4 regions of the Mesorhizobium sp. P2_D6 genome follow, and region 1 is predicted to be linked to each of the others. Evidence: riboswitches for the same ligand, from Rfam matches in the RefSeq annotation. Region 1 holds a riboswitch; each other region holds the start of a gene.
The links. A riboswitch is a leader RNA that binds a small molecule or an ion and turns the genes downstream of it on or off. The one in region 1 is predicted to bind cobalamin.

Region 1 (5,865 bases):
CATCGCATTCATCCCTCTGTCCTTTTTGCTCTGCTCATGTCGTGATCCCAAAACCGCAATACACTTTTGGGCGACATGAGCTCACGCGACGCTGCGCAGCGCCGGCCGGCCGCCTTCGGCAAGGCGCGGACCGATGAAGGCTGCGTACCATTCGACGAACTGGATCACGCCGCCCTCATGCAGCTCCGAATAGGGGCCCGGCTCATAGGCCGGAGACAGGATGCCGAAGGCGTTTTCCTCGACGATGCGGCGGTCCTGGTCGTTGGTTTCGGTCCAGACATGCGTGAGCTCTTCAAGGTTGTAGTCGACACCCTCGACCGCATCCTTGTGCACCAGCCACTTGGTCGTCACCGCGGTTTCGGTGGCGCTGATCGGCAGCACCCGGAAGGTCACTGCATGGTCGATGAGGATGTGGTTCCAGGTCGTCGGATAGTGGTAGTGCATCAAGGTGCCGATACGGTCGGCGGCAACAGTGTCGGAGAGGTTCTTCGCCACCGCGCGCTTTCCCGTCATCGTGTAGCTGACGGCATCGCGCAACAGCGGCGCGCGGGTGGCGCGGTATTGTCCGGCCGGATCGATGCGGAATTTGCTCGGCAGGCCCGCCGCTTCGCATTTCGCCCAATGCGCCAGCATCTCCGGATCGCTGTCGGCGCCCTGCACGCCGGTTACCGTCGGCGCTTCCGGGAAGGTCTTGCAGAGTTCGGGATGGTTGCCGGCGCAGTGGTAGCACTCGCGGTTGTTTTCCCAGACCAGCTTCCAGTTGCCCTTCTCGACGATGGTCGATTCGAAAGCGATCTTGGCTTCGCTCAGCCGGTGCGGCTTGAGGTAGGGCTCGATCATGGCCCGCATCGGCGCGAAGTCTGCAGGTTCTTTCGCCAGGCAGATGAAGATGTACCCGGCCACGCTTTCGCAGGCGACCGGCTTCAGGCCGAACTGGCTCTTGTCGAAACCCTCGGCCATCTGCCGGGCGAACAGCAGTCGGCCGTCGAGCTCGTAGGTCCATTGGTGATAGGGGCAGACGAGCTTTGCCGCCGTGCCTTTCTCGGTGTTGCAGACCCGGCTGCCGCGATGGCGGCAGGAATTGTGAAAGGCGTTGATGTTGCCCTTCTGATCGCGGACGAGCACCACAGGATAGTCGCCGATCTGCACGGTGATATAACTGCCGGGCTTCGGCAGTTCGCAATCATGGCCGACGAACAGCCAGTCACGATACCAGATCAGCTCCATGTCGAGCTTGAAATAGTCCGGGTCGGTGTAGAAGGGTTGCTCGAGCGAAAAGCCTTGCTTGCGGCCGTTCAAGAGCCTCAGCATGTCGTTGCGCGCATCCATAGTTCTGTCCTCGTGGTTTAAGGACTGAACTTGGTGGTGATGGAGGAAGGATCGGCCGCAGGCCGGCAATATGCCGGCATGCGCTATCCACCTCTTGACCGCCCACCGCGATCAGTCGAGTTCAAGCATCTCGGGCTGGTTTCCGGGCTCTGGAGTTGTCCTTGCGGACCATCGCGACACCTTCCCAGGCTTCTTGCCCAGTGGTCTCCCGTTGCGACTTGAACTCCACCACCGTTGCGGGGGCAGCGCCGGATTCTGACCGGCTTCCCAATTCTCCGCTCCGTCGTCACGAAGCGGCACCTGAGATGGGATCATCTAATCACGGCAGCGATCGCGACATCGGCATGAAAGCGACATCGTCTCCATGCGGCGCGACACGCACGACAAACGCGGCGGCAGACGATCGTGGGGCTGACGGCGTTGTTTTCGGGGCGGATCGCGGCCCCTCGCAAATCACCACGAATCAGACTGCCGACTAAGGGAAAACACGTCAACGGTATCGAAAAGTGACTATTAGCAGTTTCTAAAATCGAACCGAACGGTTCGTTTCTGTTGACAATGCGTGCAGGACAGTGTGAACGCTGACGCCCGGACACACTCGGTGAGCCAGACGGCATGGTCACATAAGACTTTGTATTATTTACACAAAGTGAGATGATAGGCATGCTTATGAAAATTACAAGAGGTGAAATCATGGCCCAGCCGGAACAACTTCGTGATTGGAAACCAGCCTATGGCTTTCCCACATCGGGGCTTGTCCGAACGACGCGAATTGCTCCCACCACACGCCGCTAGACGGACAGCAAAACTGGAGTACTAAAAATGAAAAAGATCATCCTTACTGCCGCCGCCGTTTTGGCCATCACCGGCAGCGCCTTCGCTGGTAGCGACAATTATGGTTCCAATGGTGCGAACCAGCCCGCTGCCGCGGTTGACAGCTCGTATACGGCTTCCATTCAGAAGTCGGTGCCCGCTGACAAGCAGCCCGTCGTTCAGGGCAGCGACCGCAACCTCTTCGGCCGTTAACAGCTGATACCGATCCAAACAAAAGCGTGGCGGCCTGTCCGCCGCTCTTGGGATCTCGAAGAAATTCAGGAGTATTTAAAATGAAAAAGATCATCGTTGCTGCCGCCGCCGTTCTGGCCGTTTCCGGCAGCGCTTTCGCCGCCAGTGACAACTATGGTTCGAACGGCGCCAACCAGCCTGCGGTTACGTCGACGGATAGTGGCCACACGGCTTCGGTTGCGAAGTCGGATCCGGCTGCTCAGGCCCCCGCACAGGGCGCCGACCGTAACCTCTTCGGTCGCTAACAGACGATCGGGATCTGACCTCAGAGTTTTTCGGACAACGATCCCAGTCGAACATCGAACAAGCTGCAGAGCGGCGTGATCACCAGCCGCTCTGCCACATGATAAAAATTCAGGAGACTTGACATGAAGAAGATCGCTCTTGCTGCCGCTGCGCTTTTGATTGCCGCCGGCAGTGCTTATGCCCGCAACGACAATGTCGGCTCTAGCGCCGTCGACAACCAGGCGACCGTCAACGTCGACAACACCCGGACGTCGTCGGTGCCCAACACCGGTTCGCCGGTCTACAAGCTGTTGAACTCGTCGGGCGACGTACAGAAGTCCGCCCCGCAAGGCAGCGACCGGAACCTCTTCGGCAATCGCTAGAACGTTTCACCGTTTCACAGAAACGGCGAACCGCTCTATCTGTTTGTTTTTCGCAATTCCCGGACGGAAAACCGCTCACACTTTTCCTGGAATTGCTCTAACAGCCGAAGTTTTAAAAAAGAGCGGCGGGCCTGGCCCGCCGCTCTTTTTCATGCCGATACGACGCGCCGATCTCAGGCCGCCTTCACTTCCACCGGCTTGAGCGAGAAGGAATGCCCGTCGGCGTCGAAGATGTGCAGGTCGCCGGCATCCGCAGTCAACCGCAGCTTCGCCCCGCGCTTGACCTCGACATTGCCGGGCAGCTTGGTCACCAGCGGCAGGTCGGCGCGGCCGATGTCGACATAGACCAGCTGGACCTCGCCGAGCTGCTCGACATAGTCCACCACGCCTTCGAAAAGATACTCCGTGCCGGTGGCGACCGACAGATCTTCCGGCCGCACGCCGAAGCTGACCGCCGCGCCCTTGGCCGAAGCCGGTGTCGCGATCGGCACCGTGGCCTTGCGGCCGCCGACATGGCTGACGATGGTCGGGTCGCCGGTCTTGTCGATTGTCGCCGGCAAGATATTCATGGCCGGCGAGCCGATGAACTGGGCGACGAACAGATTGCCGGGCTTCTTGTAGAGGTCCATCGGCGTGCCGACCTGCTCGATATGGCCGTCCTTCAGCACCACGATGCGGTCGGCCAGCGTCATCGCCTCGACCTGATCATGGGTGACGTAGATCATCGTTGTAGCCGGCATCGATTCCTTGAGCTTGGCGATCTCGATGCGGGTGGCGACGCGCAGCGCCGCGTCGAGGTTCGACAGCGGCTCGTCGAACAGAAACACTTTCGGGTTGCGCACGATGGCGCGACCGATGGCGACGCGCTGGCGCTGGCCGCCCGACATCGCCTTGGGCAGACGGTCGAGATATTTGGTCAGCTGCAGGATCTCGGCTGCCTGCCGTACCCGTTTGTCGATCTCGGCCTTGCTTTCCTTGCCGATCTTCATCGAGAACGCCATGTTGTCGTAGACGGTCATGTGCGGGTAGAGCGCATAGGACTGGAACACCATGGCGATGCCGCGCTTCGAAGGCGGCACATCGTTGACCACCTCGCCGGCGATCTTCAGCTCACCGGAGGTGATCTCCTCAAGCCCCGCGATGGACCTCAGCAAGGTCGACTTGCCGCAGCCCGACGGGCCGACAAAGACGATGAACTCACCCGACTTTATGTCGAGGTCGATGCCATGGAGAATGTGCAGATTGCCGTATGATTTCTTCACTTGTCTCAGCGTGACATCGGCCATGATTTCCTCCCAGTGATTTCCCTAGAGAACCCAGATTTCCTCAAGAAATTCCGTTTCGTCAAAACTCAGTCGATGCGCCCGAACCAGGCGCCGTAGCCGCCGAGGCGGATCGAACCTGTGCCGGATTGTCCCGAAAAACCGTGCCCGGCCAAGGGCTGCAGCGCCTGGCCGAGATCGACCTCGGCCGGCCTGCTGCCCAGATTGAAGACGCAGACGATCTGCTCATTGCCCTCGCGGCGGGTGAAGGCGACGGTGTCGCCCTCGCTTTCGATGAACTCGATGTCGCCTTTGGCCAGCGCCGGATGTTGGCGGCGGAAGCCGAGAAAGCGCCGGTAGTGCTCAAGCAGCGAGGCGGCGTCGCCCTGCTGCACGTTGACCGCCTGCGACAAATGCTTGCCCGGTACCGGCAGCCAGGGCTTGGCCGTCGAGAAGCCGGCATTGCTGGCGGTTGCATCCCACACCATCGGCGTGCGGCAGCCGTCGCGGCCCTTGAATTCGGGCCAGAAGCGGATGCCGTAGGGGTCCTGCAGATCCTCGAACTTAAGCTCGGCTTCGCCCAGCCCAAGCTCCTCGCCCTGATAGAGGCAGACCGAGCCGCGCAGCGACATCAGCAGCGCCGAGATCACCTTGAGATAGGCGGCCGGATCGGCCTCATCGGCGGCCCAGCGCGAAGCCGGACGCATCACGTCATGATTGGAGAAGGCCCAGCATGACCAGCCGTCGCTGGCGACCTTTCCGAAGGCTTCCAGCACCTGACGCACCTTGGCGGCGCTGATCTTTTCCGGCGCCAGGAAGTCGAAGGAATAGCACATATGGACGCGCTTGCCGCCGGCCGTGTAGGCGGCCACCACTTCCAGCCCACGCTGCGAATCGCCGACTTCGCCGACGGCGGCGGTCGCCGGATATTCGTCGAGCAGCGTCCGGAACCGCTCGAGGAAGGCAAGGTTCTCCGGCCGGCTCTTGTCGTAGAGATGGTCCTGGTAGTTGTACGGATTGACAGCGGGTGCGGTCTGGTCGTTGCGCTCTTCCGGCGGCAGCGGCGGGTTGTTCTCCAGCCCCTGGCTGTGGAAGTAGAAATTGATGGTGTCGAGGCGAAAGCCGTCGACGCCGCGCTCCAGCCAGAAGCGGGTGACGTCGAGCAGCGCGTCCTGGACTTCCAGATTGTGGAAGTTGAGGTCCGGCTGCTCGGACAGGAAATTATGCAGATAATACTGCTGGCGGCTTGTGTCCCACTGCCAGGCCGAGCCGCCGAAGATCGACAGCCAGTTGTTGGGCGGCGTGCCGTCCGCCCGGGCGTCGGCCCAGACATACCAGTCGGCCTTCGGGTTAGCCCGATTGGCGCGGCTTTCCTTGAACCATGGATGGATGTCGGCGGTGTGCGACAGCACTTCGTCGATCATCACCTTGAGACCGAGGTGATGGGCTTCCGCCACCAGCGCGTCGAAATCGGCAAGCGTGCCGAACATCGGATCGACGTCGCAATAGTCCGAGACATCGTAGCCGAAATCCTTCATCGGCGACTTGAAGAAGGGCGAAATCCAGATGGCATCGACACCCAGCGAGGCGATGTAGGGCAA
Region 2 (5,865 bases), on a different contig from region 1:
CTTGACCATCAAAACACAAGGGGTCCGCCTGCCAGCTGCGGCCGCTCGGCTTCGCCGTCGCGGTGATCGTGATTGAAGCCAGAGGCAGACAGAGCCATCGAGCGGGAATTGGCCCGCTGCAGAAGGCAGAGTTCGATGCCGCCTCAATGATCTCCAGAAGTACCGTTGGAACCTTACCCGGCTTAGCACTGCAACTGGTCTCCTGGAACGCGCTCCGCGGCCCGGCGGCGTGATCGCCGATGCTTCTTCCGACGATCGGGAGCGGGGTTTCGGCGACAAAGATCGGAGATGATAGTGAGAATGGATTATCCAATACGGAATGATCCGAAACTGGCTGACGGTGAGCCGTCTTGTCTCTGGCCGGCTCATTCGAGGGCCGGCCTCCTTCGATCGCCCGCCAACGCCGGCCTCTGGGACAGCTGACTTCGACGCGCCTCAACAAGCGTTCAGCCAGGACAACGTTGCCGAGGCGCTTTGTCACTGGCAGCTCGATTGCCCTGGGTCCGCCGGATAGACTCCCCCAAGATTGCCCGGTGTGTGGCGTTGCCGCTCACCGCCGGCGAGTGGCACCGAGCCCTACGCCGTCTGCGCTTTTTCCCGAACTGCGCCTGCCGCAGCCACCATGTTCACCAGGGCAGGGCGGACCTCCTCCCATCTGCGCGTTTTGAGACCGCAGTCGGGATTCACCCACAGTTGGCCATCCAGCAATCGATCGCGCGCAAGCATGATGAGGTTGGAGATCTCCCCCACTTCCGGGACCCGCGGCGAGTGAATGTCATAGACACCAGGACCGATCCCGTTCGGATACTTGAAGGTTCGGAGCGTATCGAGCAGTTCCATCTGCCAGCGCGAGGTTTCAATGGAGATCACATCGGCATCCATTGCGGCAATCGCGTCCACGATATCGCCGAACTCGGAGTAGCACATATGGGTGTGGATCTGGGTCGCATCGCCGACCGCGGTTGAAGCCAGCCGGAAGCATTCGACGGCCCAGTCGAGATAGGCCTGCCAGTCGGCCTCGCGCAGCGGCAAGCCCTCGCGCAGTGCGGCTTCGTCGATCTGGATCATCCTGGCGCCCGCCTTTTCGAGGTCGCTCACTTCATCGCCAATGGCGAGCGCGACCTGGCGGCAGACGGCTGAGCGCGGAAGGTCGTCTCGGACGAAGGACCAGTTGAGGATCGTCACCGGGCCGGTAAGCATGCCCTTCACCGGCTTCGGCGTCAGCGACTGAGCATATCGCCACCAGTGTACCGTCATCGGCTGTTGTCGCGACACATCGCCAATGATGATCGGGGGGCGCACAAAGCGCGAGCCATAGCTCTGCACCCAGCCGTGTTGCGTGAAGGCGAAGCCGCGGAGCTGCTCAGCGAAATACTGCACCATATCGTTGCGCTCGAATTCGCCGTGGACCAGCACGTCGAGTCCGATCTCTTCTTGCCAGCGAACGGCGGCTTCTATCTCTTTCTTCAGGAAGGCCTCATAGTCGACGTAACTCAAATCGCCCTTGGCATGGGCTGCCCGCGCCTTGCGAACCTCGACTGTTTGCGGGAAGGAGCCGATCGTCGTGGTGGGGAAGGATGGCAAGCCAAACGTGTCGGCCTGAAGCTTGGAGCGCACGTCGAATGCGCTCTTCCGGTGCGTCATGGCGACCTTGATGGTGGCGCCCCGTGCTTCGACGAGCGGATCATGCACCTTCGCGGATGTCGCGCGACCGGCGGCAGCCTCAGCCGACGCCTCCAGTTCGGCGGCGACCGCGTCCCGGCCTTCGGCCAGGGCACGGGCGAGCACGACCAGCTCGTCGGTCTTTTGCGCCGCGAAGGCGAGCCACGATTTCACATCCGCATCGAGTGCCGTCTCCATGTCCAGGTCGATCGGCACATGCAGCATCGAGCAGGACGGGGCGATCTCCACGTGGTCCAGCGGCCAACCGGCGACGATCGGCTTGATGCGGTCAAGCATGGCAGGCAGGTTCGCGCGCCAGACGTTGCGGCCGTCAATCAGCCCGAGCGAGAGCACAAGGTCCTTCCGCGCGAGCCGGCCGACGGTCTCCAACTGCTCTGGAGCGCGCACGAGATCGACGTGCAGTCCCGCCACGGGCAGAGAAATTGCGGTCTCGAGATTGCCTCCCAGCGATCCGAAATATGTAGCGATCATGATCTTCAGCTCGGGTGCTGCCTTCGACAGCCGGCAGTAGGCGAATTGGAATGCATCGCGTTCGTTGGGAATCAGATCGAGCACGAGCGCCGGCTCATCGATCTGCACCCAATCGGCTCCCGCGAGCTTCAGCCTCCGCAGGAGCTCGTCGTAGACGGGCAGCAGCCGTGGCAGGAGCGCGACAGGGTTGAAACCCTCCTCCGGTGACTTCGCCAACTTGAGAAAGGTGACCGGTCCAAGCAGGACCGGGCGCGTGTGGATGCCGAGCGCCTTGGCCTCGAGGAAATGATCGACCGGTTTCGCCGACGAGAGGGCAAAGGTCTGATCGTCCGTAAGTTCCGGCACAATGTAGTGATAGTTGGTGTCGAACCATTTGGTCATTTCCATCGCGGCGAGGCCATGCCCGTTGGCCGCATGCTCGTCACCGGCATGTCCACAATCAGCGGCCTGACCTTGGTTGCCGCGCGCCATGGCGAAATAGGTATCGAGTGGGACCTCGCCGTCAGTCCAGGTGTATCGTGCTGGCACGGCGCCGACCATGGCGACGGTGTCGAGCACATGGTCATAAAGCGAGAAATCGTTGGACGGGATTTTCGACACGCCGCGATCGTGCTGCTCCCTCCAGCTGGCGGCGCGTAGCGCCTTCGCCGTCGCGAGCAGGTCGGCAGCGGGAGATTTTCCGGACCAGTAGCTTTCAAGCGCGAATTTGAGTTCCCGCCGTCGACCGATACGCGGCACGCCGAGCGTTGTCACAGGAATTTGTTGAGAGACAGTCATGCCATACCCCGATGGTTGGGGCGTGGGGACAAGGAACGCGCGAGCAGGCGGCACGAAGCCGGGCTACTGCGACCACCGAGACACCCCGCCCGTGGACGTTGTTCGTCGTGGCAGGTCTCCTGGCTCGCGGGTCAAAGCCTCTGCCCGTCTTCCCGAGGCCGTTCGCCTCAGTGACACCAATGGGCTTGGCTCGCCGCTAACAGTTGCGGGGGCAGCGCCGGCATCGCACCGGCTTCCCTCTTAGCTCCGCTACAGCAGTGCCGCGCGGAGAACCATGACATACGCATAATCACAGCCGCTTTGCTCCTTGTCAATACATATAACGAGATGTTTATGTGATGATGCGAATAATGCCCTTGCGCTGATCGGTCTCTTTCGCCCAAAGCCGCATACGATGCCGCCTCTCATCAGTGCAGGCTCGGAGAGGTCCTTGTCCCTATCGGCGACGCCGGATCAGATCGAGGTCGCCGGGCTCAAGGGCGTAAAGTGGGGCGAGGCCGTCACGGTCCGCCGGGAATCCCGGTATTTGTACCCCGCTCGGCTTTGCTCAGCGTGCTTGCGCATTCCCCATCAGCGCGCTGATGACCACGTCCGGTAGCGGAAAGGAGAGGTGGCGCTGCAGGTCGGCGGGTTGGGGCTGGGCCGTCAGCGTCTCGAACAACTGCGTGGCGATCGCCTCGACCTGCTGCGCGAGCAGCTTCACCCTGCGGTTGCTGAAGGCCGGCGTCACGATCGTGCGTAACCGGGCATGCTCGCCCCCCCCTCGTGCGAGACCAGCCATCCCGGCGAACCGAGAATCACCGAATCTGGGGTGCGTGCCGCACTCGCTAAGCGACGGAAGGGCGGAAGGTGACCGGCAGGCGCTGCGGGCAGCGAATGACGTAAGACGGCATGTAGACGACGTCCTCCGCGGCGATGGCCAGCGCCAGATCCTCCAGCCGCCCGAACAGCGCAGGGAAGGCGCAGCACAATTCCAGGCGCGCCAGCGCAGCGCCCAGGCAGGAATGCGGCCCCTCGCCGAACGACAAATGCGGGTTGTGCCGCCGGGTGACATCGAACCTGTCGGCGCCGGGACCGAAGGCCTTTTCGTCCCGGTTCGCCGCATGGAACGCCATCAGGACGGCATCGCCGCGGCGGACCATGCATCCGTCGATCTCCACGTCCTGGGTGGCATAGCGGAACGGCAGATTGGCCGCTGAGCTGCCCCAGCGCAGGATCTCCTCGATCGCCTGTGACCACGGAACTTGGCCGCTGCGCACCAGGTGCAGTTGCTGCGGATGCGTCAGCAATGCCACCATGCCATTGCCGATGACGCCGGCGGTGGTCACGAAGCCCGCAGACAGCACCATGAACAGCATGTCGATGAGCTCGGTGTCGGAAACGAGCTCGCCATTGTCACGCGCGACGATCAGGGCCGAAGCCAGATCATCGCCGAGCTGGCCCCGCTTGAGCGCGATCAGGCGACGGAAGAACTCCGGGATGCGCTGCCGCGTCTGTCGCACCTCTTCGGCTGTGGCGGAGGTGTTGGCCAGGCTGTAGGTGAGCGCGACGATCTCTTCGCGCTGTTCGTCCGGCAAACCGAACAGTTCGGCGGTCACGTTGGTGGGCAGCGGAGCGGCGAACTCGCACATCAGATCGGCACTGCCGCCGCGCTGCGCCATCTCGGCCAGGAGTCGATCGACGCATTGTTCGACCCGTGGCGCCAGCAAGGCGATACGACTGGGCGCGAAGCTGCTGGACAGCAGGCCGCGCAAGCGCCGGTGATCGGCGCCGTGCGCCGTGGTCATGTTGTCTACTTTGCATATCCCGATCAGCGGATGATCCTCGGGAATCTCGCCGTCCTGCAGCGCCCGCCACTGTCGCCAGTCCTTGTTGAAACGCTGGTCGGAAAGCATCTGCCTGAGCGTCTGGTGACGGGCTGCCGCCCAGGTCACCACATCGCCTGGCAGCGACACTCGCGCCATCCCCCCCTGCCGCAGAATCGCAGGAGAAAGACGATCAACTTGCGTGGGAGCGGCCGGCACACCGATCACGTCGCAATGATCGTTTTCTACGCGCGTGCCAACAACTCCTTTAAGAACCATCGCGGGTCCACTTCTCGGCACGGAAGATCCGCGCGCGGACTTCGAAAAGTGCCCCCCCAGTGTGCTTCGTCCTCAGAAGCGGTAGGTGAGACCTGCGCCTATCAACCAGGGATCGAGCTTGGCCTTGCCCGTGAGCTTGGCGCCGGCGACAGTGACGTCGAAGTCGGGCTTGAGGAAAAGCTTCTTCACGTCGAAGTTGACGCCCCAGTGCTCGTCCACCATGTAGTCGAATCCGACCTGCAGCGCGGCGCCGAATGTGTTCTTGACCTTGAGATCATCGGCGCTGCCGGCTTGCTGATGATAGAAGATCGTATAGTTCACGCCGGCGCCGAGATAGGGTTTAAAGGCGTCGAAATCGGTAAAATGATACTGCAATGTCACCGTTGGCGGCAGCAGCCAAACCTTGCCGACCTTGCCAAGCCCGCCGATCGCACCTTGGCCATCGATGTTGGCATAGGTGGTGCCGAGTATGAGTTCGGCGGCGATGTTGTCCGTGAAGAAATACGAAATATCGAGTTCCGGCGTCACGGTGTTCGAATACGAAAGACCGGAGCCGGGCACCGCATTGACATAGCCCGAATCCTCGGTGATCACCCCCAACGCACGCAGGCGGATCTGCCAGGGGCTTGGCGCTTCCGCGACGCAGGCTTCTGCCTGCGGGACGCTCGCGGCTTGCCCAACATCTGCCGCGCCGGCCTGTCCCGCAACGATGAGGACGACAGCCGCTGTCATTGCCCGCGCCACGCCAATTCGCGCTCTCGCCATACTTTTCTCTCCTTGATCTTCAGAAGCGACGCACTGCGCCTTGATTGAATCCTGCTCGCATCAATCGAGATTGACGGAGCGCTCA
Region 3 (5,865 bases), on a different contig from region 1:
GCAGGGGATAGAAGAGGCCGAGCACGACGCTGATGGCGATGGCGGCGCAGTAGATCAGTGGCGGCCATGGAATCAGCCCTGATTTCGATGGCCCAGCTTTTGCCGGCAGCTTGTCGGTCATTGTTGCCCTCCCTGCGTCATCGGGCTCTCCTTCGTCTTGGCGGTGCAGATGCCGGCAAGGTCGCTCAGATGCGCCTTGAACTCCGGGGTCTGGTCGCCATTGTAGAGCCGGTCGAATGCTGCCTCGCCTTGCAGCGTGTCCAGCATGCACACACAATAGCTGGCGCAGAACTCCGTGTCGCGCTGCTGTTCGCAGGATACCTGGCATTCCTTGAGGAAGACCACTTCCCTTGTCTCGACCGGCGCCGGCGAGATTTGCGAGAACAGCCAGACACAGCCGAACAGCAGCGGCTGGTGGATCAGGTAGAACGCCAGGCTGTGGCGGCCGATGAAGGTGAACGGCTTGGCCCAGCTTCCAGGCGTCAGCGTCGCCAGCCGCGCCAGAACGCCGGTGGTGGAGGCTAGTTTTGCCGTAGCGATACCGACAAGCACGGCGCCGAACCAGGGAAATAGCGGCACATAGTCGTTGGAGCGCGGGTTGATTGCCGACAGGCCGACCCACCATAACACCGGATGATCGAAGGCTTCGGATCGGAGATAGAGGGGCGCTGCGATCACCACCGCCGCCACGACCATCGTCAGCAGCGCCGGCAGCCGCAGGAGCAGAAGGCCGAGCAGGCTGGCCAGCGCGATCTCGTGCAGGATGCCGAAGAAGATGAAGCTGTCCGGCGTCAAGAAATAGGTGACCGCCGATATGGCGGCCGCCGCCACCGCGACCATGGCAAAGCGCTTCCAGAAACCGTTCCAGCGGACCTGCCTGCCATGGGCGAGAAACAGGCTGACGCCGACCAGGAACAGGAAGGTCGAAGCGATGCAGCGCGCATAGATCTTCCACCAGCCGACGGCGGTAAGGCCGGGATCGGTGTAGTGGAAATTTTCGAGATCCCAGGTGAAGTGGTAGCTGGCCATGGCGATCAGCGCGATGCCGCGCATGACGTCGATGGCGACGATGCGCTTCGGTTGATCCGGAACAGGTGCGGTATGGATGCTCATGGTCTCGTAATCTGATTCAGCCCCTGAAGACGACTATCACGGTTGCACCGGACAAAAGAAGGCCGGCCGCGCTGGCATCGCTCGCGTCGCGGCTGCATGAGGCGGCGCTTTAGGCCGGAGCCGGAAAGGCTTTGGCCGAATTCGCTTTTTGCCGCCACTGGTCTATTCGGTGGTGCTGGCGTTTTTCGGCCTAGGCTCGGTTTTCGTCACGCTCGGCCTGCTGGCCGCGGCCTGCGGCTTCGTCACCTGGCGCTATCTGCCGAAGTCGCTTGATCAGAGCGCCGCATGCCGCTCGCGCACCCAGTTGTGGAAGCGGTGCAGGTCGTACTCCTCGGGCATCAGCACACCGGCCTGGTGGCGCATCGAGCGCAGACCTTTCTGGTTGATCTCGCAAATCGCCGCATCCTCCTCGAGCACCTGGGTGCCGAAGGCGACGACATTGTCGATGTCAGTCTGAGCCAGCGCCTCGTGCGCGAACAGCCACTCGGCGGTGAGTTCGGTCTGCTCGGGGTCGAGCGGTGTCAGGCGCACGGTGCGGACATAATCGACATGGCCGACGATGAACATCGATGGCAGGCTGGTGGCATAGGTCTGGCCGGCTGCACGCTCGGCCAGCGTTAGGCCGGTGAATATGGGACCATGCGTCTGGCCGTCGCGCGACCAGGTCTCGGCGCCGGCGCGCAAGCCGCCGGAAAACTCCGGCGCGTCATTGTCGGCATGGCGAACCCAGTCGGGGTCGTCGTGCCGGCTCATCAGACCGCGGCCGTAGATCGGCACCAGCCGCGACAGGTCCTTGTGGACGCCAGGGCAGTGCAGGCACTCGTTGAAGTTTTCCCAAAAGATCTTCCAGTTGCAGTTCATCACCTTGCGCAGGACATGGCCTGATACCAGCGTTTCCAGCGGCCAGTTGCCGAGGTTGCCGGAAGCCGGATCGAAGGATGCCTGCGCCGAGCCGGCCGCGTCCTCCTCCAGGTTGACGAAGACAAAGCCGCGCCAGACCGAGAGCGCCACGCGGTAGAGCGGATGATCGGCCTTGTCGAAACCGTCGGGCAGCGATTTCGAGGGAACGCGCACCAGATCGCCGCGCAGCGAATAGGACCAGGCGTGGTAGGGGCAGGTGATGAGCCGCGCCTTCAGCCGGCCCTCGCTCTCCTGGCAAAGCTGCGAGCCGCGATGCCGGCAAGTGTTGTGGAAGGCGCGCAGTTCGCCGGTGTCGTCGCGCAGCACGACGATTTCCTGCGTGCCGACACGAAATGTCCTGAACGCCAAAGGCTGGGCAAGGTCAGCCTCGCGGCAGACGAGCAGCCAGTTTTTGTACCAGATGGCGTCGAGATCGCTCTGGTATGCGCCGGCGTCCCAATAGGCCGAAGACGGCAGCGTCGGCTCCAGCCGGGTCAGGCCATTATAGGGATCGCGCTGGCTCGGATTGGGTTGCATGGCTGGCTTCCTCTGGGGATACACCAGCCGACACCTCGGCAAATCGTTTGTCAATCAGGGTGCCGCATTGCCGGTTTGGGGCGCGGCGCATAATCATGTCGTGGATATGGGGGATTCGGAACGTGGCCGCACGACAGATGTCGCTTACGCCGGAGCTGGTCGCGCGTTGCTGGCGCGAGATCAGGGACCCCGGGCCGGATCCAGACTCGATGCATCTGGATGACAGCGACTATGATTCGCTGCTGGATGAATTGCAGGCCGAGCTTCCGGACACCGAACCGCTGTGGCTTTTCGGCTATGGCTCGCTGATCTGGAAACCGGAAATCGATTATGTCGAGGAGCGTGTTGCGCTGGCGCGCGGCTGGCACCGTTCCTTTTGCATGAACATGACGCGCTGGCGGGGCACCAAGGAAAGCCCCGGCCTGATGATGGCGCTCGACAGCGGTGGCCAGTGCAAAGGCGTTGCCTTTCGGCTAGCCGACGACAACCGACGCCACCAACTGGGCCGGCTGTTCCGGCGCGAAGTCACGCTGAAGCCGACAAGCTACCGGCCGCGCATGCTGAAGCTTGCAAGCGAGGCCGGTCCGCTCAGGGCGCTGGCTTTCGTCATCAACCGCAACGGCCTGACCTATTCAGGTCCGCTCGACGAGGCGAAGGTCGTCGAGCGGTTGGCCACATCCTGCGGGCACTGGGGGTCGGGCGCCGACTATCTCTACAACACGGTGAAGAATCTGGAGGAGCGCGGCATTCACGACCGCCATCTGTGGCGGCTGCAGCGGCTGGTTGCCGAGCGGATCACCGCCTTGAACCCGTAACGCCGCATGGCGCATTCGCGCTGTTGGCCGGCGGAATTTGGTTTGCCGGATGCGGCTGTTTCAGCCTATAGTCACGCATGTCGTCGGTTCCGTTAGGGACCAAGAGGGAATGCGGTGAGGGCTGACTTGTTGCCCAATGCCGTGGCTGCCCCCGCAACTGTGTGCGGTAGTCCTCTCCAAGCCACTGAGGATTTTTCTTCGGGAAGGTGGGGAAGGGCGCTGATCCGCGAGCCAGGAGACCTGCCGGCGACAGGGAACTGACTTCGATGCCCTCGGGTGGAGGGCGAAAGGACAAGATATGAATACCGCTTCCGTCTCCCTCGGCGCTTCCGTCTCCTCGCAGTCGCGCTTCATGCAGCTCGTGCTTAGCGCGTTTCTGGGCATTTTCGTCATCGGCGTTGTCGGCTTCTCGCATATCGATGCGGTCCACAATGCCGCGCACGACTATCGCCATTCGATGGCGTTTCCCTGCCACTGACGAGGATCTGACATCATGAATCTGTTTCGCAACGTCGTGTTCGTCGCGGCGATCGCCGGGCTCGTGGCCGGCGTCGTTCTCGCCTGCATGCAGGCCTATGCAACCGTGCCGCTCATCCTGAAGGCGGAAGTCTACGAACAGGCCGGCGGCGGCCATCAACATGAGCATGCCGCGGCGCCCGCCGCCAACGCTGAGGACACCAATGCCATGAGCAGCGCAGCACCGGCACCGGCTGAAGCAGCCGCGCCGGCGGAGGACGAAGGCTGGGCGCCGGCCGACGGCTTCGAACGCTTCGCCTTCAGCGTGCTGGCCAATATCGTCACCGGCATCGGTTTCGCGCTGGTCCTGGTGGCGGTTTCCGAATTCGCCGGCGGCATCGGCAACTGGCGCCAGGGCGTGTTCTGGGGTCTGGCCGGCTTTGCCGTGTTCACGCTCGCGCCGGGCCTCGGCCTGCCGCCGGAACTGCCGGCGATGCCGGCGGCCGACCTCACCCAGCGCCAGATCTGGTGGTGGGCAACGGTGGCGGCGACCGCGGCCGGTCTCGGCCTGATCGCCTTCCGCAAATCGCTGCCGCTGGCGATCCTGGCCGTGGCCTTGATCGTGGCGCCGCATATTGTCGGCGCGCCGCAGCCGGACAGCTTCGAGACGCCGATCCCCGAAGGCCTGCACCACCAGTTCGTGGTGGCGGTGACGGTGACCAATCTGGTGTTCTGGCTGGTGCTCGGCGCGGTTGTCGGTGTGGTGCGCGGACGCTTCACCGGTACGGCGACCAGCCTGCGCGACAGCTTTGCCTGATCGCAGTTTGACCTTCATCATCGGCGGTGCGCGCTCCGGCAAGAGCGCGCATGCCGAAACTCTGGCGACGGCGCTACCGCCGCCATGGGTCTATATCGCCACCGCTGAAGCCTATGACGATGAGATGCGTGAGCGCATCGCGCAACACAGGTCGCGGCGCGGCGAGGGCTGGGCAACCGTCGATGCGCCGCTCGATCTCGCCGGCGCGCTCGAGGCCTTGCCCGACAACCAGCCGGTGCTTGTCGATTGCCTGACGCTGTGGCTGACCAATCATATGCTGGCCGACCATGATCTCGCGGTGGAATGCCAGCGGCTCGCCGATGTGCTTTCGCAGCCGCGCGGACCGTGGTTCGTGGTCTCCAACGAAGTCGGGCAAGGCATCGTGCCCGACAATGCGCTGGCACGCCGGTTCCGCGACGCTGCCGGGCGACTCAACCAGCACGTCGCGGCAATTGCCGATACGGTGCTATTGATGGTGGCCGGGCTGCCGCTCAAGGTGAAATAATGACCGACATCGACGCAAAAGACGAGGAACGCCACCGTGCCAAAATGGCCAAGCGCAAGGCGGTGCAGGACGCCGAGGTTGCCGAAAAGACGGTCGAGAAGGGACTGCTCATCGTCAACACCGGACCCGGCAAGGGCAAGACCACGGCGGCCTTCGGCCTGGCGTTGCGCATGCTCGGCTATGGCAAGCGGGTCGGCGTCGTCCAGTTCATCAAGGGCAAATGGCACACCGGCGAAAAGAATGCTTTCGCCGCTTTCGGCGACCGTGTCATCTGGCACACGATGGGCGAGGGGTTCACCTGGGAAACGCAGGACCTGAAGCGCGACATTGCGGCGGCCGAGGCAGCCTGGGCCAAGGCGCTGGAGTTGATCGCCGATCCGTCCATCAGCCTTGTCGTGCTGGACGAACTGAACATCGCGCTGCGCTACGACTATCTCGATCTCGACAAGGTCGTGGCGGCCCTAAAGGCGCGGCGCGAAGGCCTGCATGTCGTCGTCACCGGCCGCAACGCCAAGCCGGCGTTGGTCGAGGCAGCGGATCTTGTCACCGAGATGGGCGTGACCAAGCACCATTTTTCTGCGGGCGTGAAAGCGCAGCAAGGGATTGAGTTTTGAGCCGGGTTACCCTCCCCTTGTGGGGAGGGTAAGAACCGTTCAGAACGTCATCGCGATCAGCGCCGCCGAGAGCAACCCGAACAGCGCGATCAGCAGATAGTCGGCGAC
Region 4 (5,865 bases), on a different contig from region 1:
CGGTCGGGGGCAAGTGCGACGGTGATGTTGCCGAAGGTCGCGGCGCGGAAGGGGAAGTGCTTTTTGCTTGATAGCGAAGGTTGGCGTTCTGTCACGCCCCCCTCTGTCCTGCCGGACATCTCCCCCACTTGGGGGGAGATTGAGCCGTCATCTGCGCTTTCGCCAATCGCTGACATTGCAGGAAGGGAGCCGCCAACGGAACTGCTGATCTCCCCCCAAGTGGGGGAGATGTCCGGCAGGACAGAGGGGGGCGCCTCGCGCAAACCCGTCTCTTCAGCCTTTCCCCAAGCTGCTTCTACTTTGGCAATTGCCTCAGCAGGCAAATCCTTGGAGAGCCCGAGATACTCCCCCAACCCCAACCCATCATCACTCCGCTCCAACGCATCCAGCAGCGCGCGCGGTGATTGCGGAATCCCTTCAACCGCATAGCCCTGCTCCTTCAGGTCATGCAGCATGGCCAGCACGCTCGACGGCACATCCAGGCCCACGGCATAGCCGGTGCGGCCAGGCGCGCTTGGGTAATCCGGGATCAGTATGGCGAACTTGCGCGCCGCGCGAGCCGTCTCCTGCAGGCGAATAAACGCCGCTACCCTATCCGCCACCTGCGCCACGCGATCCGGTTCCGGCCGGTTGGCGAAGGCGCGGTGGCCGAGTGCGGGGTCGGTCTCGCTTTCGCCCTTGAAGGAAATCGCGCCGGCAAGGATGCGGCCGTCGAGTTCGGGCAGCACGACATGCATGGCAAGGTCGGCGGGCGCTAGGCCGCGCTGGTTGTTGTCCCAGACGTCGCGGCGAGTGGTGGCGACGATGACCTGGAAGACGGGCACGCCGGCGCGGTCAAACAGGGTTTCCACGCCGGGCTCGGCACCGGAAGCGAAGGCGGTGGCTGTGATGATGGCGGCGGGTTTGAGCGAGGCCAGCGCGGTTTCGACGAAGGCGAGGGAGGTGGCGTCTTTCAGGCTGGAGACGAAGATCGGGACCGGGGTGATACCGCGCTGGCGAAGGGCATCAAAGAGGGCATCGATGGGCGCGACATCGGCAGCCAGCAGCATTGAGCGGTAGAAGAGGATGGGCACGACAGCTGCGGCGTCTCCCTCCCCCTCGAGGGGAGGGTGGCCCGCAGGGCCGGGTGGGGTCGGTACGACTGGGTTCGACGTTTCTTTCTGTCGCCGCGCTTCAGAAAGTCGGCGCACTTCACCGGCGACCCCACCCCCGGCCTGCGGCCGGACCCTCCCCTCAAGGGGGAGGGGGACGACGCCGCGGCCTGGCTCGTAGTAGCCGGCTTTCGGCACCGCGACCGGCTCGGCCGCCACCACATTGTACCCGGCCAGCCCCGCCAGCCGCTGCATCAGCGCTGTCATATTCTCCGGGCCGCCCTCGCGGAAATAATCAAGCAAGGCGTCCAGTTCCTCACGCGGCAGCGTCGAGGCTTCGATCAGGCGCAGGTCCTCGTCGTGGCTTTCGCCGGGCAGCAGGGCGAGTTTGATGCCCCGCTCTCGGGCGATTGCTGCAAGCTGGTCGCAGCCGTAGCGCCACCAGTCGTAGCCGCCGAGGATGCGCACCAAAATCATCTTGGCGTGGCGAGCGACGCTGTCGACCCAGAGGTCGACGGACATGGGGTGGCGCAGGTCGCGGAGCGCCGCCAATCGCATCGAGGGCAGGCGGCCGGCATCAGCCTTCCATGCGGCCGCCAGCCCGGCGAGGTCGCTATCGGTGAAGGACAGCGCCACAATATCCGCCGGCGTCTGCCTGAGATCGACCGGCTCGGCGAGATCGTCGAGCGAGGCGGATGTCGTGGTGAGGATGTGCATCGCGGCTCGTGCCTGAGATCAGCCGGCGAGTATACGCTCGATCGCCGGGCGGTTCAGCCCCTTGAGGCCAATGACGACGAGGCGCGAGCGGCGGTCGTCCTCGGCCGTCCAGGCGCGGTCATAGTAATGGTTGACGCGCGGGCCGACGGCCTGCAGCAAAAGCCGCATCGGCTTGCCGCCGACATCGACGAAGCCTTTCACGCGCAGCACATTCTCCTCTTCGGCAATGGTGGTGACGCGCTTTGCCAGTTCGTCGGGATTGGCGATCGAGGGAATGTCGACGATGAAGGTGTCGAAGTCGTCGTGCTCGTGGTCGAAAGCGCCGTCATGGTGCGACTTGCGGTTCTCGATGTCGTCCTCGACGGCGAGGCCGAGGCCCAGCAGGATCGAGGGATCGACCTTGCCATGCGCGGTCGCCACGATTTTTACGGCGCGGGCGGAATGCTCATTGATGATGGCGTTGGCGCGGGCCGAACCGGCTGAATCCATCAGGTCGCTCTTCGATAGGATGATCAGGTCGGCGCAGGCGATCTGGTCCTCGAAGACTTCCTCGACTGGATCGTCGTGATCGAGCGTCTCATCCTGAACACGCTGTGCCTGCAGGGCGTCCATGTCGTTGGCGACGCGGCCTTCGGCCAGTGCCGGGCCGTCGACCACGGCGATGACGCCGTCGACCGTCACGCGGCTCTTCACGCTCGGCCACTGGAAAGCCTGGACCAGCGGCTTGGGCAAAGCCAGCCCTGAGGTCTCGATCAGGATGTGGTCGACCTTCGGCGTCAGCGCCAGGATCTGGTCGAGGGCCGGCACGAAATCGTCGGCGACGGTGCAGCAGATGCAGCCATTGGCCAGCTCAACGATGTTTTCCTCCGGGCAGGTGTCGATGCCGCAGCCTTTCAGGATTTCGCCGTCGATGCCGATGTCGCCGAACTCGTTGACGATGATGGCAATGCGCTTGCCGCCGGCGTTTTCCAGGAGATGACGGACCAGCGTCGTTTTGCCGGCGCCGAGAAAGCCGGTGACGACGGTGCAGGGAACACGGGAGAGATTGCCGGCCGGATTTGGAGCGTTCATGGTCAGTCCTTCAACATGTCGAGGGGTGGGATGCGGGCAACGAGGCCGCGCTTGAGGCTATCGGGCCGGCCGCGCCAGGGGATGAGGCCGTCGGTCGAGGTGGCGAAGAGTTTTGCGCCGGTGACGAGGTCGGCGCCGCTGGTCGTGGTCAGGTCGCCGAAGACATAGCTCCAGCAGCCATCGCGCAGGATCGCGGCGCTGAGCCGACGCTTGCAATTGCCGAGGCATTCGACGGTGCGGACACGGATGTCGCCGGCAGCGGCGCGGCGCGTGTCCTCAGCCAGCAATTCGCCAGCGCGGGGATGGGCGTCTGAGCCGGTCTCGTCGCGGCAGGAGGCGCAGACGATGACGGTGACGCCGACCAAGGCGTCGCTATCGGCGGACGAAATATCCGCTGTGCCAGCCGAAAAACTGCTGTTCTGGTCCAAAAACCGGGCTCCTTGCCCGGAAACCCGCCAGGCGATCGGATTCTTCTGTCGCAGACGGCAGGTCTCCTGGCTCGCGGGTCATCGCCTTGGTAGCCGCCTTCCCGGTGTTACCCAGTGGCTTTCGGCCTTGGCTCGTCGCTTACAGTTGCGGGGACAGCCGCGGATTTGGGATTTTGTCCCGCACCGCATTCCCTCTTGGCCCCAGCCGTTGCGGGCAGGGGACCGTCTGCAGCGGATTTAGGCTTTTGCGGGCAGTACTGTCAACGCACGGCTACGACATGGCAATGTCGGCCAAAGGCTGTCCCAAATCGCCGGCCGGCGTCACTTCGATGCGCTCGAGGCCAAGCCAGCCCTGCATCTGCTTCAATTCCTCGAAGAGTTGTGCGGCGGTCTCAGGTGGCGCTTTGGGTTCGGCATAAGCCGCGTGGACGCGCAGCACGCTGGCGGGACGGTCGGCTTTGAGGTCGACGCGCCCCACGATCCGGTCGCCGAGCAGAAAGGGCAGGACATAATAGCCGTATTGGCGCTTTTCGGCCGGGGTGTAGATCTCGATGCGGTAGTGGAAATCGAACAGACGCTCGCTGCGCGAACGCTCGAAGACGACGGGGTCGAACGGCGCCAGCAAGGCGCGGGCTTCGATTTTTCGCGGCAGGCGGGCGTCCTTGTGGAGGTAAGCCGGCTTGTCCCAGCCTTCGACGCGCACCGGCAAAAGCTCGCCCGTCTCGACCAGTTCCTCCAGCCGGCCCTTCATGTCGGCCGGCGACAGGCGGAAATAGTCGCGCAAATCGCCAGATGTCGCGATGCCGTGGGCGCGGGCGGAAATGCGCAGCAACTCGCGGTGCGCGTCCTCGGCCGCCGGCACCGGCAGATCGAGGATCGCCTGCGGCAGCACGCGCTCGGGCAGGTCGTAGAAGCGCTCGAAGCCGCGACGGTGGGCCGTGGTGATACGGCCGGCCCAGAACAGCCACTCGAAGGCATGCTTGGCATGGCTCCAGCCCCACCAGCCGCCCGAGCCCTTCTGGCCTTCGAGCGCCGAAGCGGCGATCGGACCGCGCTCGGCGACCGCGCGGTAGATCTCCTCGATATAGGCGGCGTGCTCGCGGCCCCATTTGGCGAGGCCGAGATACATTTCGTCGCCGCTCTCGGCACGCTGCATGCGCCAGCGCATCAGCGGCCAGGTCTCGACCGGCAGAAACGAGGCCTCATGCGCCCAATATTCGAACACCGCGCGCTTGCGGGTGATGGCGGCATTGTCGAGCAAAGCCAGCGGGTAGGGGCCAAGGCGCGAATAGAGCGGCATATAGTGGGCGCGCACCACGGCGCTGACGGAATCGATCTGCAGCAGGCCGGTGCGCGAGAGCACCCGGGCGAGGTGGCGGCGATCGGGTGTGCCGCCCGGGCGGGGGTCGGTAAAACCCTGCGCGGCCAGTGCGATCCGCCTGGCCGTGGCGAGCGATATTTTGTCCTTCATCAAGATGCCTTTGCCCTGGTCCTGTTCGCGCATTTTTAGCCGGTGATTCCGACCATGCTAGCAGGCGAATGGCGGGAGACATGTCAGGAGACAAAAGTGGAGTAAAAGGTGAAGGAAATCAAACAGGAGCGGATCGGACCAGTTTTTCCCGACCTGCCGTCCAGCACTGCGTTTTGAACAAGGTTTGACTTGCTTCGCCGAAAGCCCTGCGCTAACCCTCGCCGCGTTGCAGCATAGGCACCTAAAACGGTTCAGCGGTTAAACTGTCACGCTTCCGCATTAGGGTTGGTTGCTGTAATCAAAGTGGATTGGCCGCCAACGGAAAGCCGCAGCATGAACGCACTGCTCAGTTCGTACCTGCCCATCGTCCTCTTCATCGCCGTGGCGGCAGTCGTCGGCCTGGCGCTTATCATCGCGCCGTTCCTGGTGGCCTACCGCAATCCCGACCCGGAAAAGCTTTCCGCCTATGAGTGCGGCTTCAACTCTTTCGACGATGCCCGCATGAAATTCGACATCCGCTTCTACCTAGTGTCGATCCTGTTCATCATCTTCGATCTGGAAGTGGCCTTCCTGTTCCCGTGGGCGGTGTCGTTCTCGAAGATCGGCATGCTCGGTTTCTGGTCGATGATGGTGTTTTTGGCGGTGCTGACCATCGGCTTCGCCTATGAATGGAAAAAAGGAGCGCTGGAATGGGATTGAACGACAGTTCCGGCACACTCGTCGCGCCGAAGCCCAAGGGCCTGATCGACCCCAATACCGGACGTCCGGTCGGTTCTGACGATCCGTTCTTCCTCGAGATCAACAATGAACTCGCCGACAAGGGGTTTCTGGTCACCTCGACCGAGGCGCTGATCACCTGGGCGCGCAGCGGCTCGCTGATGTTCATGACGTTCGGTCTGGCGTGCTGCGCCGTCGAGATGATCCACACCTCGATGCCGCGCTACGATTCGGAGCGCTTTGGTGTTGCGCCGCGCGCGTCGCCGCGCCAGTCCGACATCATGATCGTCGCGGGAACGCTGACCAACAAGATGGCGCCGGCGCTGCGCAAGGTCTACGACCAGATGCCGGAGCCGCGCTACGTCATCTC

Region 2: it holds a riboswitch for cobalamin, as region 1 does, so the genes downstream of both, metE (5-methyltetrahydropteroyltriglutamate--homocysteine S-methyltransferase) here and AC1D1L_RS02655 (aromatic ring-hydroxylating oxygenase subunit alpha) in region 1, are expected to answer to the same signal.
Region 3: it holds a riboswitch for cobalamin, as region 1 does, so the genes downstream of both, AC1D1L_RS14220 (CbtB domain-containing protein) here and AC1D1L_RS02655 (aromatic ring-hydroxylating oxygenase subunit alpha) in region 1, are expected to answer to the same signal.
Region 4: it holds a riboswitch for cobalamin, as region 1 does, so the genes downstream of both, AC1D1L_RS30620 (DUF1636 family protein) here and AC1D1L_RS02655 (aromatic ring-hydroxylating oxygenase subunit alpha) in region 1, are expected to answer to the same signal.

Annotation. Positions count from the first base shown of each region.
Region 1 is NZ_JBFUEG010000001.1:592,817-598,681, forward strand. Features, by position in the region: gene AC1D1L_RS02650 (FAD-binding oxidoreductase) at 1-3, opposite strand, end outside; gene AC1D1L_RS02655 (aromatic ring-hydroxylating oxygenase subunit alpha) at 82-1,329, opposite strand; cobalamin riboswitch at 1,446-1,648, opposite strand; gene AC1D1L_RS02660 (DUF680 domain-containing protein) at 2,152-2,355, shown strand; gene AC1D1L_RS02665 (DUF680 domain-containing protein) at 2,436-2,639, shown strand; gene AC1D1L_RS02670 (DUF680 domain-containing protein) at 2,763-3,002, shown strand; gene AC1D1L_RS02675 (ABC transporter ATP-binding protein) at 3,176-4,288, opposite strand; gene bglA (beta-galactosidase BglA) at 4,354-5,865, opposite strand, start outside.
Region 2 is NZ_JBFUEG010000015.1:66,106-71,970, reverse strand. Features, by position in the region: gene metE (5-methyltetrahydropteroyltriglutamate--homocysteine S-methyltransferase) at 577-2,907, opposite strand; cobalamin riboswitch at 3,024-3,223, opposite strand; partial or broken gene AC1D1L_RS25715 (cytochrome P450) at 3,497-3,792, opposite strand; gene AC1D1L_RS25710 (cytochrome P450 family protein) at 3,759-5,015, opposite strand; gene AC1D1L_RS25705 (OmpW/AlkL family protein) at 5,088-5,780, opposite strand.
Region 3 is NZ_JBFUEG010000005.1:443,157-449,021, reverse strand. Features, by position in the region: gene AC1D1L_RS14240 (methyltransferase family protein) at 1-121, opposite strand, end outside; gene AC1D1L_RS14235 (heparan-alpha-glucosaminide N-acetyltransferase) at 118-1,113, opposite strand; gene AC1D1L_RS14230 (aromatic ring-hydroxylating oxygenase subunit alpha) at 1,387-2,550, opposite strand; gene AC1D1L_RS14225 (gamma-glutamylcyclotransferase) at 2,673-3,365, shown strand; cobalamin riboswitch at 3,433-3,627, shown strand; gene AC1D1L_RS14220 (CbtB domain-containing protein) at 3,664-3,843, shown strand; gene AC1D1L_RS14215 (CbtA family protein) at 3,859-4,638, shown strand; gene cobU (bifunctional adenosylcobinamide kinase/adenosylcobinamide-phosphate guanylyltransferase) at 4,631-5,143, shown strand; gene cobO (cob(I)yrinic acid a,c-diamide adenosyltransferase) at 5,143-5,757, shown strand; gene cbiB (adenosylcobinamide-phosphate synthase CbiB) at 5,797-5,865, opposite strand, start outside.
Region 4 is NZ_JBFUEG010000025.1:23,852-29,716, reverse strand. Features, by position in the region: gene AC1D1L_RS30630 (cobaltochelatase subunit CobN) at 1-1,808, opposite strand, end outside; gene cobW (cobalamin biosynthesis protein CobW) at 1,827-2,879, opposite strand; gene AC1D1L_RS30620 (DUF1636 family protein) at 2,882-3,307, opposite strand; cobalamin riboswitch at 3,347-3,549, opposite strand; gene AC1D1L_RS30615 (winged helix-turn-helix domain-containing protein) at 3,579-4,778, opposite strand; gene AC1D1L_RS30610 (NADH-quinone oxidoreductase subunit A) at 5,112-5,477, shown strand; gene AC1D1L_RS30605 (NuoB/complex I 20 kDa subunit family protein) at 5,468-5,865, shown strand, end outside.